Regions from separate parts of the Pseudoalteromonas sp. McH1-7 genome, predicted to be linked through region 2. Evidence: predicted binding sites of a transcription regulator. Region 2 holds the regulator's gene; each other region holds the start of a gene.
The links. Region 2 encodes LexA, which represses DNA repair genes until DNA is damaged. Its sites were predicted from a motif close to TACTGTATNNNNATACAGTA; they were not measured.

Region 1: HUZ36_RS11805 (DNA topoisomerase III) is a predicted target of LexA. The motif match lies at 2,244-2,263, and genes of this name have one in related genera.
Region 3: HUZ36_RS04750 (LexA family protein) is a predicted target of LexA. The motif match lies at 3,473-3,492, and genes of this name have one in related genera.

The regions. Positions count from the first base shown of each region.
Region 1 covers NZ_JABWPQ010000015.1:458-5,469, reverse strand. The annotation lists gene HUZ36_RS11810 (methyl-accepting chemotaxis protein) at 57-2,171, shown strand; gene HUZ36_RS11805 (DNA topoisomerase III) at 2,273-4,195, shown strand; gene HUZ36_RS11800 (tetratricopeptide repeat protein) at 4,273-5,012, shown strand, end outside.
Region 2 covers NZ_JABWPQ010000034.1:65-5,076, forward strand. The annotation lists rRNA gene rrf (5S ribosomal RNA) at 89-202, shown strand; gene lexA (transcriptional repressor LexA) at 1,023-1,637, shown strand; gene coxB (cytochrome c oxidase subunit II) at 1,987-3,129, shown strand; gene ctaD (cytochrome c oxidase subunit I) at 3,129-4,703, shown strand; gene HUZ36_RS19685 (cytochrome c oxidase assembly protein) at 4,703-5,012, shown strand, end outside.
Region 3 covers NZ_JABWPQ010000004.1:247,741-252,752, forward strand. The annotation lists gene HUZ36_RS04730 (hypothetical protein) at 1-515, opposite strand, end outside; gene HUZ36_RS04735 (endonuclease) at 554-1,279, opposite strand; gene HUZ36_RS04740 (hypothetical protein) at 1,365-1,568, opposite strand; gene HUZ36_RS04745 (Y-family DNA polymerase) at 1,805-3,061, opposite strand; gene HUZ36_RS04750 (LexA family protein) at 3,049-3,462, opposite strand; tRNA gene HUZ36_RS04755 (tRNA-Pro) at 3,714-3,790, opposite strand; gene HUZ36_RS04760 (alanine/glycine:cation symporter family protein) at 3,954-5,012, opposite strand, start outside.

The DNA.
Region 1 (5,012 bases), on a different contig from region 2:
AAGAAGAATGTATGGTGCAATTTGTTTGCATGTAAACGCTGAAAATTGGGAATGTTATGAAACAAGCTTCAATTAAAAACAAACTCTTATTTTTTGTAACAGTATTAGTAACGAGTTTAGTTGTTATATTAGTGGCAACGATGTGGTTTCATCTAGCGGAGGAAAATGCAAAGCAGAGCAAAGGAGTTCAACAAGCAATATACGATGAAATTTCTCAAGGGTTGGTAGCAAAAGCCAACCAATATGGTCAAAGGGTATCAGGGTTTGTTAATGAAGCCTATAGAGTACCCTATACTTTGGCTGGGATATTGTCCCATACTTCCAAGGAAAACCCACTGAGTCGAGAGCAAGTTCAAGAAGTGGTATTTGGTGCACTAGAGCAAAATAGGTTCGTCTCTTCCATGTACGCACAATTTGAGCCGAACGGTTATGACGGTGATGATACTCGCTTTACGGAAGGCGCTTCACATTCAGTCGTTAAATCCGGAACATTGGAGCTTTATTTTACACAAGAATCTACAGGACCTGTGCAACAAAAAGTTGAGTCAGCTGAAGCAAAGTACCTTGATAACATCAACGAATTTGGTTTGCGTGAAGCTGAGTGGTATCTCTGTGCAAAAGATAAAGTGGCGCCATGTATCATGGAGCCATATTTATATGAAATATCAGCGGGCAATGAGATGCTAATGACCTCGCTTACAGTCCCTGTTGTTGTTAATCGTCAATTTAAAGGCTTGGTCGGCGTGGATGTTAATTTGCCTATTTTCCAGACGCTGGTTGACGAGCTATCTGAGTCGCTTTATTCGGGAGCAGCTAAAGTAACCTTGCTGAGTGATTTAGGTCTTGTGGTCGGATCCAGTCATTATGACAAGCTTGCACGTCCACTGGCCGAGTCAACAACTACCGAGCGCGCTGACGTTTTACAGTCGCTACACAAAGGATCTGGTATTGAAGATTTAGAGAATGACTTGGTTGTATCCGTGCCAATCAATATCAAGTTACCTAATACAACCTGGTCTTTGGTCATTGAATTACCAAAAGCGATAGCACTCGAGTCTGCTACTACTTTGCAAAGTCAATTAGAGGAGTCAGCTAACTCTGTAGGACGCTGGATGCTGACAATTGGAGTGGTGATCGCAGCAATAGGGATCGCGATTGCATTTGTATTGGTTAACACGATTATTGGTCCTTTGACTCATATTCAAAAACGGGTAGAGAACTTAGCATCTAGCGAGGGAGATCTAACGCACGAATTAGAAGTGAGCCATCATGCAGAGCTTATCGCATTAGCTCAAGGCTTTAATCGCTTTACCGAAAAGCTCAGAAATATGATTGATGATCTTAAAGGGCTTGCGGAGTCTTCTTATGAACAGTCTCATCGCACTACAGAAGCTGCTATTAATATCAAAAATAAAGTCGCGAATCAGCATTTAGAAATCGACAGCGTTGTAACCGCGATTAACGAATTAAGTGCGACAGCCTCAGAGGTCGCAAGGGCGTCCGAGAAGGCGGCAGCCAGTACTAACCAAGCGGCAGACCAAGTTCAACAAAGCGAGCAAAGCATTATTAAAACGACTGAAACCGTACAATCAATGGCGGATCAAGTTATTGATGCAAAACAAGCTGTGGTTAAAGTATCGGAACGTAGCGATGATATTTCAAAAATACTCGAAGTGATCAGAGCAATCGCTGAACAAACTAACTTGCTTGCTTTGAATGCGGCAATTGAAGCCGCGAGAGCAGGAGAGCAGGGGCGTGGCTTTGCGGTTGTTGCTGATGAAGTTAGAGCTTTGGCATCGAAAACTCAAGCGTCAACAGATGATATAAGTAAGCTTATAGATAACTTGCAAAGCGAAGTTGCAAATTCCGGTCGAATAATTGAAAGCTCTGTAAAATTAGGCGAAGACGCAGTGAGTTACTGCCAAGAGTCAGCGCGGTTAATGAGCACACTAGTAGGAGAGCTTACCAGCATTTCTAACGAAGTAACTCAGATAGCGACAGCAGCAGAGGAGCAAAGTATGGTTACGGAGGAAATTAACACAAATACCACAGGGATCTCAGATGCGGCGGCAGAGCTATCTCAATTTGCGGATGAAGTAGAGCTAGCTGCAAGTTCTATGACACAAATAGTTGAGCAAAAGCATAAGCAGTTGAACTTGTTGAGAACTTAAGTAAAGCTAATCGTGGAAGGTTGTAGCAGTCACTTGATAGTTATGGCCTTTCTCGAAAAAATTGATTATATTAACTGTATCTATATACAGTTAATATAATCATGAAACTATATATCGCTGAAAAACCTTCCTTAGGCAGAGCAATTGCAGATGTTTTGCCAAAACCTCACAAAAAACAAGATGGATACATAGAGCTTGCCAACGGTGACGTGGTTTCTTGGTGTATTGGCCACTTACTTGAGCAAGCTGAGCCTGAAGATTATGACGCTAAGTATAAAAAGTGGCAGTTTCATGATCTACCAATCATGCCAGCGCAATGGCAGTTTAAAGCAAAAGCTAAAACAAAAAAGCAGCTTACTACATTAAAACGATTACTCACAAAAGCTGACGAAATATATCATGCAGGAGATCCCGATAGAGAAGGGCAGTTGCTTGTAGACGAAGTATTTCAATACGTATCGCTGCCAGAGCAAAAAAGAGCAACGATTCAACGCTTGTTGATCAGTGACTTGAATCCACAAGCCGTGAAAAAGGCACTGGCCTCAACACGTTCCAACCAAGAATTTATCCCTTTAAGTGTGTCTGCGCTTGCAAGAGCTCGAGCCGATTGGCTCTTTGGTATGAATCTAACCAGAGCATTTACGTTGGCTGGGCAAAAAGCGGGTGTGAATACTGTTTTGTCGGTTGGCAGAGTGCAAACTCCGGTACTCGGCTTGGTTGTTAGAAGGGATCTCGAAATTGAGAGCTTTGTATCTAAACCCTTTTATGAAGTGATTGCACACATCAATAAACCGGATTGGGGAATTTTTGAAGCTAAGTGGGTGCCAAGTGAAGCATGTAAGCCTTATATGGATGAAGATGGACGTGTCTTGGTAAAAGCTTTGGCCGAAAATGTCGCTGCTCGGATCAATAAAAAGCAAGCAACGGTAAAGCAAGTTGAAACAAAACCCAAAAAGATAAATCCACCATTACCCTACAACCTTTCTTCTTTACAGATTGATGCAAATAAACGCTATGGTTTATCTGCTCAGCAAGTGCTAGATATTTGTCAAACACTCTATGAGAAACATAAACTGATCACATACCCCAGATCAGATAACCGTTATCTACCAAAAGAGCACTTTGCTGAAAGAGAGCAAGTGGTTTGCGCGGCAGAACATAATCAGGGGTTGGAAAGCAAATACGTTAAGTTAGCAGACATGAGCCAAAAAGGAGCGTGCTGGAATGATAAAAAAGTCGAAGCGCATCACGCGATCATTCCAACTACTAAAAAGCTTCGCAGTGCGCAGCTTGGTTATCAAGAACTGCAAGTTTATCAACTTATCTCGATACAATACTTAGCGCAATTCTTTCACCCATATCGCTACAATGAAACTCAGGTTGAATTAGAGATCGGTGGAGGCCAATTCAAAGCACAAGCCAAGCAAGTAATAGATAAAGGTTTTAAAGTTCTATATAGAAAACCAGAAACAGAGAAGGAAAGTCTTTTACCAGAGTTGCAAATAGGGGAGCCGCTACTATGTGACAAAGGAGAGGTGAAAGAAAAGCAAACTCAGCCGCCAAAACATTACACTGAAGCAAGTCTACTTGGTGCAATGACAGGCATTGCACGGTTTGTATCTGATCAATCAATTAAAAAGGTATTGAAAGATACGGATGGACTTGGAACAGAAGCAACTCGAGCTGGGATCATTGAGTTATTATTTAAAAGGCAGTTTCTGCGACGAGACGGTAAAACGATATACTCTACGGCGCTTGGCAAAGCATTTATTCAAACTTTACCAGAGTCGCTCTCATTACCAGATAGGACTGCGCTTTGGGAATCATTGCTTGGAAAGATTGCCAACAAAGAAACCTCCTATAACCAATTTATGCAGCCACTTCGTGACGAGCTGAGTGTTTTTATTAATAGTGCTCAGTCTATAAATATAACTGCGCTAAAAGAAGTACCGACAATGGCATTGAAAAAGCGCGGAGGAAAAAAGAGGAAATTTACTCGAAAGAGAAAGCCAAGCTCTACATAATTGTTTATGCTCGTAGTTGTAAATTCAGATATTGCCACTATATCAACCATATTAACTATTTATACAGATAACAGAGCATGAGCAATAAAATCCAACTTACCCCTGAAAATATTCAGCAAGTAATAACAGACCCAAACCCTGAGAAAGTGCTACTGTTGACATTTTATAGTGGCCAAAATCCCGAATGTGTTCAGCAGGACCAAATATTAGAGGGGATTGCTGCGACATATAGTGAGCATATCACGATTGGTGTTATTGATTGTGATGTTCAGCAAGCTCTAGCCTCTCAGCTTGCTCAACAAATTGGCTTACAAGCTTTACCTACCATCGTGGTTTTAAAAGGTGGAGCACCGGTCGATATGTTACCAGGTGTAAAAACTGAAGAAGAAATAAAAGAAGCGTTGTCGGCTCACTTACCATCGCCTGAACTAATATTACTAGACCAAGCTAAGCAATTTTTAGCAGAAGATGATCTAAACAATGCCTTTGTGTATGCGAAAAAAGCGTATGACATCGATAGTAGAAATACTCGAGTCAAATTGGTGTTTTCCGATATCTGCATACAAATTAAAAAATTTGATGAAGCGCAGGCTCTGTTAGATTCCATTAATGACGAAGAACGAGACCCTTATTACCACAATTTAGTTGCCAAACTAGCGCAAGCTACGGCAGCACAGGATTCACCAGAGGTAAGACGCCTAGAGCAAGCATTGGTGGCTGAACCAGAATCTTTGGACTTACGTTGCCAGTTAGCTCAAGCTCAGCTAGATGTAGGTAAAACAGAAGAGGCATTGGCAAGTTTACTGGTGGTACTTAA
Region 2 (5,012 bases):
AAGTTAATAGACTGAAGTAGACAAAAGAATTTAATAGCTTTTTCCAGATTTATATTAATGAAGGATACTTCATTAATGAACAGAATTTCCTGATGACCATAGCGTTTTGGAACCACCTGACCCCATGCCGAACTCAGAAGTGAAACAAAACAGCGTCGATGATAGTGTGGGCTTCCCATGTGAAAGTAGAACATCGTCAGGGCCTTATTAGAGAAACCCGTTGCAGCAATGCGACGGGTTTTTTGCATTTGTAGTAAAGTACTTCCATGTAGTATTTCCCCTTCGCGTATCCATGCGCTCACTTCCTCGAACTGGAAGCGTTACTTCGGTTTCTTGTCACCCAAACTCAGAAGTGAAACAAAACAGCCGAAGGCGAGCCCCGCGAAGGGTCGGCCCCGGTCAATGATAGTGTGGGCTTCCCATGTGAAAGTAGAACATCCTACTTCGTAGCGAGCCAGGGCCTTATTAGAGAAACCCGTTGCAGCAATGCGACGGGTTTTTTGCTATGTGGGATTTGAAAAGAAAATCTCACAAGATAATCAACACCTCGAAAAGCAATCAACACATTACAAAGCAATCAACACCTCGCGAGGTAAACTCGCTCCCACCACAACATCAACATAGTGCTGCACTGGTAGGAGGCGGTTTACCCGCCGAGCTGTTAGGTCTATCAAACAAAAAGAATAAAACATCCTACTTTGTAACATCATGAGGTAAACTCGCTCCCACCACAATATCAATAAAGTGCTGCACTGGTAGGAGGCGGTTTACCCGCCGAGGGTTTGAGAAAACTCCTTACTCAGTTTTGACGTTGCTCTACTTAAAACTTCTCTCTTCGACTTATCTATCAGCTTATAATTTACTTTCCTTAAGGAAAGTAAATTTAACTCTTTCTCTTTATTGGATTTTTTACATACCTTACTAAGGCTGTAAACTTAATTTATAAGAATAAACAAACATTGCGATTTTTTCTCAGCTGTATATACTTACAGTAAATATAATACTGTATGGAATACCAGTTGATGCGACCTTTAACTAAACGACAAGAGCAAGTCTTTGAACTGATTAAAGTATTCATTAAGGATACTGGCATGCCCCCGACTAGAGCTGAAATCGCTGATGCGTTAGGCTTTAAAAGTGCAAATGCAGCAGAGGAGCACCTTAAAGCACTTGCCAAGAAGGGGGTTATAGAAATGGTTCCTGGAGCTAGTCGAGGTATTAGGTTGGTTGAGGATGAACCAGAACAGTTAGGGTTGCCAATCATCGGCAGGGTAGCTGCTGGAGAACCCATTCTTGCAGAACAACACGTTGAAAGTCATTTCAATGTAGATGCTAGCTTCTTTAAGCCTCATGCGGACTATTTACTTAGGGTTAGTGGTATGAGCATGAAGAACATTGGGATCATGGATGGGGATTTGCTTGCTGTGCATAAGACTCAGGTAGCTGATAATGGTCAAGTAATAGTGGCGCGTGTAGAGGAAGACGTGACAGTTAAGCGCCTAGAGAAAAAAGGCAAAAAGATTTTACTTCATGCAGAAAATGAAGAGTTTCAAGCTATTGAGGTTGATCTTGAACATCAGAACTTTTCTATTGAAGGGCTTGCAGTGGGTGTCATCAGAAACGCCGACTGGATGTAACTTAAGTTGAGCGTAGCACTAATTAAATGGTGTTACGCTCTAGATAAACGCCTTTTTTATTGCTTATCTAAAGTATTGCTAATATTGCCCTCGGCTGGGGTCAAATATAGCTACTCTTAGGTTAGTTTACTACTTTGATAATTCTACATAATACTTTGCCTTCTTACATTTATTAGTTCATAGCTATAAAAACACTTCTAACTGGCATCTTTTCCTAAAATCTTGCGTTTTGTAAATTTCTTGACTATTTGGTTAAGAGTCGTGCAGTAAGTCTATGTACCAATAGACAATATGACAGTCATCCGATAATAACAAAAGGGGCTAAGCGCTGCCTTGAAGGAGACGTCAAATGAAAATTTGTCGATTAGTTGTAGCATTTGTCACCGTGCTAATCGTCATGCCATCACTTGCGAATAGTGATTACAATATGAGGCAGGGCGTAACAGACATTAGCCATCAAGTATATGAGCTCCACATGACTATTTTCCTTATATGTTGTGTGATAGGAGTTATAGTGTTTGGAGTGATGTTCTGGGCATTACTCAAGCACCGTAAATCAACAGGGGCTGTCGCAGCTCAATTTCACGAAAGTACTAAAGTTGAAATTCTTTGGACCACAATCCCCTTTCTGATACTGATAGGAATGGCTATCCCAGCTACGAAAACGCTTATTGCGATGGAAGATACAAGCAAAGCTGATCTAACTATTAAGGTAACAGGTTCACAGTGGAAGTGGCATTACGAGTATATGGGACATGATGTTGAATTTTACTCTTTACTATCTACATCAAGAGATGAAATCAATGATCTGCAAGATAAAAATGACAATTATCTTTTGGAAGTTGATAACCATTTAGTGATCCCAACTGATAGGAAAGTTCGCTTTTTAATGACGTCAGATGACGTTATTCACTCATGGTGGGTACCTGATTTTGCTGTTAAGAAAGACGCTAATCCGGGCTTTATCAATGAAGCATGGACCAAAGTTAATGAGGAAGGAATCTACAGAGGGCAATGCGCAGAGCTCTGTGGAAAAGATCACGGATTTATGCCTGTGGTGGTAGAAGCTGTAAGCCCTGAAAACTTTGAGGTGTGGCTCGATGATGCTAAAGCCGCCAAAGCAAAAGCTGCAGCAGAATCACAGGCGGTGGCAGAGCAAATTTTATCGAAAGAAGAGTTAATGGAGGTCGGCGAACAAACCTACATGGCATATTGTGCTGCTTGTCACCAGCCAACTGGGCTTGGCTTACCTGGCGTCTTCCCCGCTATGAAGGGGAGTGAAGTTGTTATAGGTGATCTTAAACCACACATTGACATCCTTCTGCTTGGTCGTCCTGGTACTGCTATGCAAGCATTTGCAAAGCAATTAACGATTAAACAAATTGCAGGAGTCATCACTTATAAAAGGAATAGCTGGGGTAATGACACAGGAGAGGTGATCCAGCCGAGTCAAATTCAGCAAGAAATTGATGCCTTAGAGGAGGCCAAGTAATGAGTGCTATAGTAGAAGAACATTCAAATCATGGAACTCCTAAAGGCCTAAAACGCTGGCTTTTTACAACCAATCATAAAGATATCGGCACGCTTTACCTATTATTCTCACTGACCATGTTTTTGATTGGTGGTGCAATGGCGATGGTGATACGGGCTGAACTATTTCAGCCAGGATTACAGTTAGTCGATCCGCATTTTTTTAACCAAATGACGACCGTTCACGGCTTGATCATGGTATTTGGTGCAGTGATGCCGGCATTTACGGGGCTTGCCAATTGGATGATCCCGATGATGATCGGAGCTCCAGACATGGCGCTTCCAAGAATGAATAACTGGAGCTTCTGGATCTTACCTTTTGCGTTTGCCATTTTGCTCATGTCTTTGTTTCTAGAAGGAGGGGGGCCTGCTTTTGGATGGACTTTTTACGCACCACTATCTACAACCTACAGTAATGATAATACGGCGTTTTTTGTATTTTCAGTTCATATAATGGGGATAAGCTCAATAATGGGCGCTATTAATGTCATCGTTACTATAGTGAACCTTCGAGCGCCAGGTATGACATGGATGAAGCTACCACTATTTGTATGGACTTGGCTTATAACTGCATTTTTACTAATTGCAGTTATGCCTGTTTTGGCTGGTGCTGTCACCATGGTGTTAACTGATAAGTTCTTCGGTACGAGCTTTTTTGATGCCGCAGGTGGTGGTGATCCTGTTATGTTTCAACACATATTCTGGTTCTTTGGTCACCCTGAAGTATATATTATGATACTACCCGCCTTTGGGATTATCTCCACGATAGTGCCTACCTTTTCTAGAAAGAAACTATTTGGCTATGCTTCAATGGTATACGCCACAGCCTCGATTGCTTTACTTTCTTTTGTTGTGTGGGCTCATCATATGTTCACGACAGGAATGCCGCTAGCAGGTGAGCTTTTCTTTATGTATGCGACAATGTTGATTTCTGTACCTACAGGGGTAAAAGTATTTAATTGGGTCGCGACTATGTGGCGAGGGGCAATCAGCTTTGAAGTACCCATGCTCTTTTCTATCGCTTTTATTGTGCTATTCACGATAGGTGGCTTTTCCGGACTTATGTTAGCGATTACGCCTGCTGATTTTCAATATCACGATACCTACTTTGTCGTTGCACACTTCCATTATGTGCTAGTAACAGGTGCCGTGTTCTCTATTATGGCTGCTGCTTATTATTGGCTGCCGAAATGGACTGGCAACATGTTTGATATCAAACTAGCAAAACTGCACTTTTGGCTATCTCTTGTGAGTGTCAATGTATTGTTTTTTCCCATGCACTTTGTTGGCTTGGCAGGAATGCCTCGACGAATACCTGATTATGCACTTCAGTTCGCTGATTTTAATGCCATTATCAGCATTGGTGGCTTTGCTTTTGGTTTATCACAACTATTATTCGTGGCTGTTGTGTATAAGTGTGCCAAAGGAGGTGAGCAGGTGCCCGGTAAAGTGTGGGATGGAGCTGAAGGCCTTGAGTGGGAAGTACCATCACCTGCGCCATATCATACATTTTCTACTCCACCGGAGGTCAAGTAATGCAACATGGACGCCTCCTTAGAAAGCTTCTACTGCTGACTCTGGGCATGTTTGCTTTTGCTTTTGCATTAGTCCCACTTTACGACGTATTTTGTGATGTAACAGGACTCAATGGAAAACCTTCGATGAAAGTGGCAGAGCAAAGCGAGGCTATTATTGATAGCCGTCAAGTTGAGGTAAGTTTCACAACACATAGCCAGGGTCATGCACCATTTAAGGTTGATGCAGCTCAACACTTTGTCAGTGTGCAACCCGGAAAATTAACAGACGTGAAGTTTATTGCAAAGAATATCAGTGACAGTGATCGGA
Region 3 (5,012 bases), on a different contig from region 2:
TGGTATACATACTGTTTAGAGCTTAATACTGATTTGTAAGTTGCTTTTAGCCTAAACTTCTTTACTGCTTCCTCACGGAAAGCAGCTAGAGTAGCTCTATGATCGTCATTAAATTGCCCATGTTGCTGCAAAAAGTTGATTTCGAGAACGGTAACTGTCTCATTAGGGCTAAATGCTTGGTCTTTACCTAATTCTGTTGTAATAAATTCGAATCTTGAACCAAGTAGTGATATTAGTTCATCTTCTAGTTTAGTACATGAAATTAAACATTCATCCCAATAAAATTCGAAGCTTTCAATTAAAGCAGGGCCAATCCCTTTATTGGTAATCGAAAAACTGATACTACCTTTATGATAGCTCGTTTGATCATAATGGTCACAGATATAGGGAATCACAGAGGCATTCTGATGCTTTTTATTGGCATAGCACTGGTAGATTGCTGCAATTGCGCTAGCAATAGCTGCAACACTTGCTGCAAATGCAGTGATTAAAGTATAACTCTCTAATTGTGTCATAGGTTTAAGCCTTTCATTATCCTTGATAAAACTGCTCACTAACTACAGTTAGCTGCTACAAATGGATTATCCCAGCCTTGGTTTTTAGCTTTTCTTTCATGAGTTACGCACTCAGTTTGTGTTACTGGATCTTGCTTATCCCAAGCAATAAATAGCTTTTTCTGTTGTTTACTTATTTTGAGTCCGTACTGCTTTTCAAAGTAGAAGTAGGTACGTGCTATATCACCACGAATTTCAGGCGCTGGCTCAAAAACCTTTGCTTTAAAGTTAACTTCAGCATCACATTGACCATAAACACGTTGCTCACCTTCAATCATACTGAACTTATAATTTGAACGATCTCCATTGACCTCGCCGATTGCAGGCACGAGGTTATGTAAATCACCTTCCATAGCCTTAAATTTTGGGTTTTTCTTACATGCTTTTCGGCCACCATCTTGCCAACATTGTAGTTGATGCCCAAATTCCCAAGCTGGGACAACGTGTTCCCATTCTATACGTTGTGCCCGTTTATTGACTTTGCCTTTTTTGGTGAGTTCATTTCGTGGCTTATAACCGCAATTGGAGGTGTTTGGTTTCAATTTTTTATTGCTTTGCCATTCAATGTTGCAGCCACAATAAAAGGTCGTGGGGGAGCCTTTATAGAGATTTTTGAGCATTATTTTTGCTTGACTAAAACTTTGTCCCGGCCAAGCGCCATCACCACTTGCCGCATGTGTCTCAATACATAATATCGTGAGTAGTACGAGGCTAAATTTTTTCACAGGTTTTCCTTATCGAATATATTGCTTGCCAGACCAAGAAAATGTAACACTCTTATACGGAAAAGGGGAGCGAAACTCCCATAATTTAGCGACTCTGATCTAGGCAAAGTCCCCCAATTACAAAGCAAGCAATCATGGAGCAAACCTTAGTACAAACAGTTTGCAAGTCCGTTTCGAACCCATCAAATGGGTTTAGGCCAATGGCGTTGTAAAATAAGTCATATGTAATTAATAAAGCCACAGTCAATAACACAAAGCCAATGACCATGCACCAAGATTTAAAAGACATAGTTATCTCCTGAAAATTTTAAATGTTATGTAGATTGTTCAGTTGAATGCACACTTAGGTGCTTGAAGGCAGCCTATAAAACTAAGCGCCTGTCTTTTTGAAATGCACGATGACTAATGTCTCGTTAATATTGAATATAAGCCAATAACTGATTGTTATGTTGCGACCACAACTTAGTTGGGTGACTTAAGTCGCAAATTTAAACTAGCAGTTGGCGTCTTTTAAAGCAACTCATTTTAGCACTTTATAACCGGTATATCAGGCCACCGAGTTGTATAGCGAGGGGATAAAAATTCACGACGCATATGCCAAGTGCTTGTTTGCAGCTCCGAACCAATGCGCATGGCGGTTGAGCCATATCGATTATTTACCTCATCCATGCACTTCATCAGCTCGGGCTTATCTTGTGACTGGTTAAACATATCTGTCTGCTGAAATACATCATCTTCCAGCTCAATTGCCCCTACGCCAGATTTATAATATCTCACACCAGGTTGATAAATTTGGCTAAATACACTTTCTACAGCGTTAGCAAAGACGGTTACATCATTTGAGGAAACCGGGAAGCCTTGTATGAAGGATTTCTTAAAATAGTGATCTTCAAACGGGGAGCTATGAGCAAAAACGATAATGCGTTTAGCCAATGATTGTTGCTGGCGGAGTTTTTTGGTCACTATCGAACAGTGTGTTATTAAAGAAGCTTTGAGCGCTTCAGGCGTTGTCACGCGCTCGCCAAAGCTCCGGGTACTAAATATCTCTTTTTTGCGTTGCTTTACTTCATCCCACGATAAGCACTCAATGCCGTTCAGTTCTGATACGGTGCGTTCGAGTACAACACTAAATTGTCGGCGCATATGTTTAGGGCTTTGCTTTGCTAAGTCTAATGCTGATTCAATCCCCAACAGATTAAGCTTTTTAGTCAAGCATCGGCCCACACCCCAAACGTCACCCACACCCATTTGTGCCAGTATTGCTCTACGCGATTGCTCATTGTCAATTACCGCAACACCAGTAGCATCAGGGAATTTTTTAGCTGCATGATTCGCTGCTTTAGCGAGAGTAGGTGTAGGGCCAAACCCAACACCTACGGGAAGTTTAGTCTTACGCCATACCGCTCGTCTTATTGAATGGCCATATTCATACCATGAGTCAACAATATCTCCATAGCCGTCAAACTTTAGAAATGATTCATCGATTGAATATATGTAGTGGCGATCACTAAATTGATTTATGACGCTCATCATTTTGTCAGATAGATCTGCGTATAGTTCATAATTAGATGAGCGAACGACCACGCCGTGTTGTTCAAGTGCGTCCTTCAGTTTGAAGTAAGGCTGAAATTTAGGAACCCCAAGCGCTTTGGCTTCAGGTGATACTGCGACGATGCAGCCATCGTTATTTGACAGTACAATAACGGGCTTTTTGCGTATAGATGGGTCAAAGACTTTTTCTGCAGAGGCATAGAAAGAAGTTGCATCTACTAACGCATACATTTGAAAAGCTCAACATTGTTTCTGTGCATTCTTACAGAGCCGATGACAACCCCCTCTAACTGAAACTGGTCGCAGTCACTAATTCTAACTGAAGTATACATAGGAGAGGCGGACCGTAAGATTCTATGTTCAATATCGAGCAACTTGCACACAAACTCATTGTTGTAGTTTGCTACGATCACATCATTTTGTTGTGGAGATACAGCTCTATCAACAACAAGCAAATCACCATCAAAAATACCCACTCCCTGCATTGAATCACCTGAGGCTAAACCAATAAATGTTGCATTGGGGTGCTGAACCAGCAATTGATCTAAAGACAGTCCTAGTTCTCTGTACTCGGCTGCGGGAGACTCAAATCCTGTTATGCCCGCTTGTGCCTTTATGGGTATTACTTTCATAAATCACCTATACTGTATATATAAACAGTATATATTTTAAATGAGAGTTGAGACAAGATTTTTTGATAGCAGATATTGCAAAATGAGAAATTTGAGAACAATAAAATGGAGTGAAAAGGATAGATACAACTCAGAACGATGAGGAATTAAACTACTGTATAATGGTACGTTGCTGGTACGTTGGTGGTACGGGGTACAAAAATTAAGAGTTGAAAAAGTGTTGTAACTTATTGATTAGGGTAAGGAAAAGCTGGTCGGCATAGCAGGATTTGAACCTGCGACCCCTGACACCCCATGACAGTGCGCTACCAAGCTGCGCTATATGCCGACTTGGTGACTACTATACGGATTTTTTTTTGAAAGGCAATAAGTGGTTGGTTTGTTTGGACATTAAATGAACTTAAGTGCGTATTTTTGTATTCGTTTTCATTAACGTTGGGTCGTATAAGAAGAAAGCGCACTAAATATAAGCATTAGTGCGCTGTATTGGTTTACTTAGTCCAAATACCTTTTGGTAGTGTTTTTTCTACTTCAGGGTTGGTACTCGGATCAAACTCGGGGGTTACTCCAGCTTTAAGCTGCTTTTTATAATCGGCAGCAAGCCACAGCACAACCTTGCGAAGCATAAAGAGTGCAACCACGTTAACTACAGCCATTAACCCCATTGAAATGTCGGCGAGGGTCCAAACTAATCCGAGTTCACTTACTGCACCAAACATGACCATACCTAATACACAAGCTCTAAACACCATCATTCCTTTCTTTGAATGATGATCTAAAAACAGCAGATTGGTTTCTGCGTAACTGTAGTTGGCAACAATAGAAGTAAAAGCAAAAAATAAAATAGCGACTGCAACGAAAGTTGCACCCCATTCACCTACATGGTGAACCAACGCAGATTGCGTTAACTCAATGCCGGTCAGGCCAGAGTTTGGCTCAAGCTGACCAGATAAAAGGATAAGCGAAGCTGTCGCGGTACAGATCACTATAGTGTCTACAAATACACCTAGCATTTGCACATAACCTTGCGATGCAGGATGGTTCGGATTTGGTGTTGCACTTGCTGCTGCGTTTGCAGCGCTACCCATACCGGCTTCATTTGAGAATAGGCCGCGTTTAATTCCTTGAAGCATAGCTTGCATTACCGCGTAGCCAATAGCACCAGCGCCAGCTTGTTCGATACCCATTGCACTTTTTACTATTAACATGAATATATCAGGCAGCTGCGCAAAGTTTACAGCACAGACGTACAGCGCCAGCATAAGATAAGCAACGGCCATAAAAGGAACGACGAGCTCGGCAAAGCGTGCAATAGTCTTTAAACCACCAAAGATGATAACCCCTGCCGCTGCCGCTAACGCAATACCCATAATATGCTTGGGCACATCGAAGGCAACTTCAAATGCTGCAGCAATGGAGTTTGCTTGCACTGCATTAAAGACAAAACCAAATGCGAGAATAAGACAAAGGGAGAACAACACACCCATCCACTTACGTTTTAAACCCAACTCCATATAATAAGCAGGTCCACCACGGAAATTTCCGTCATC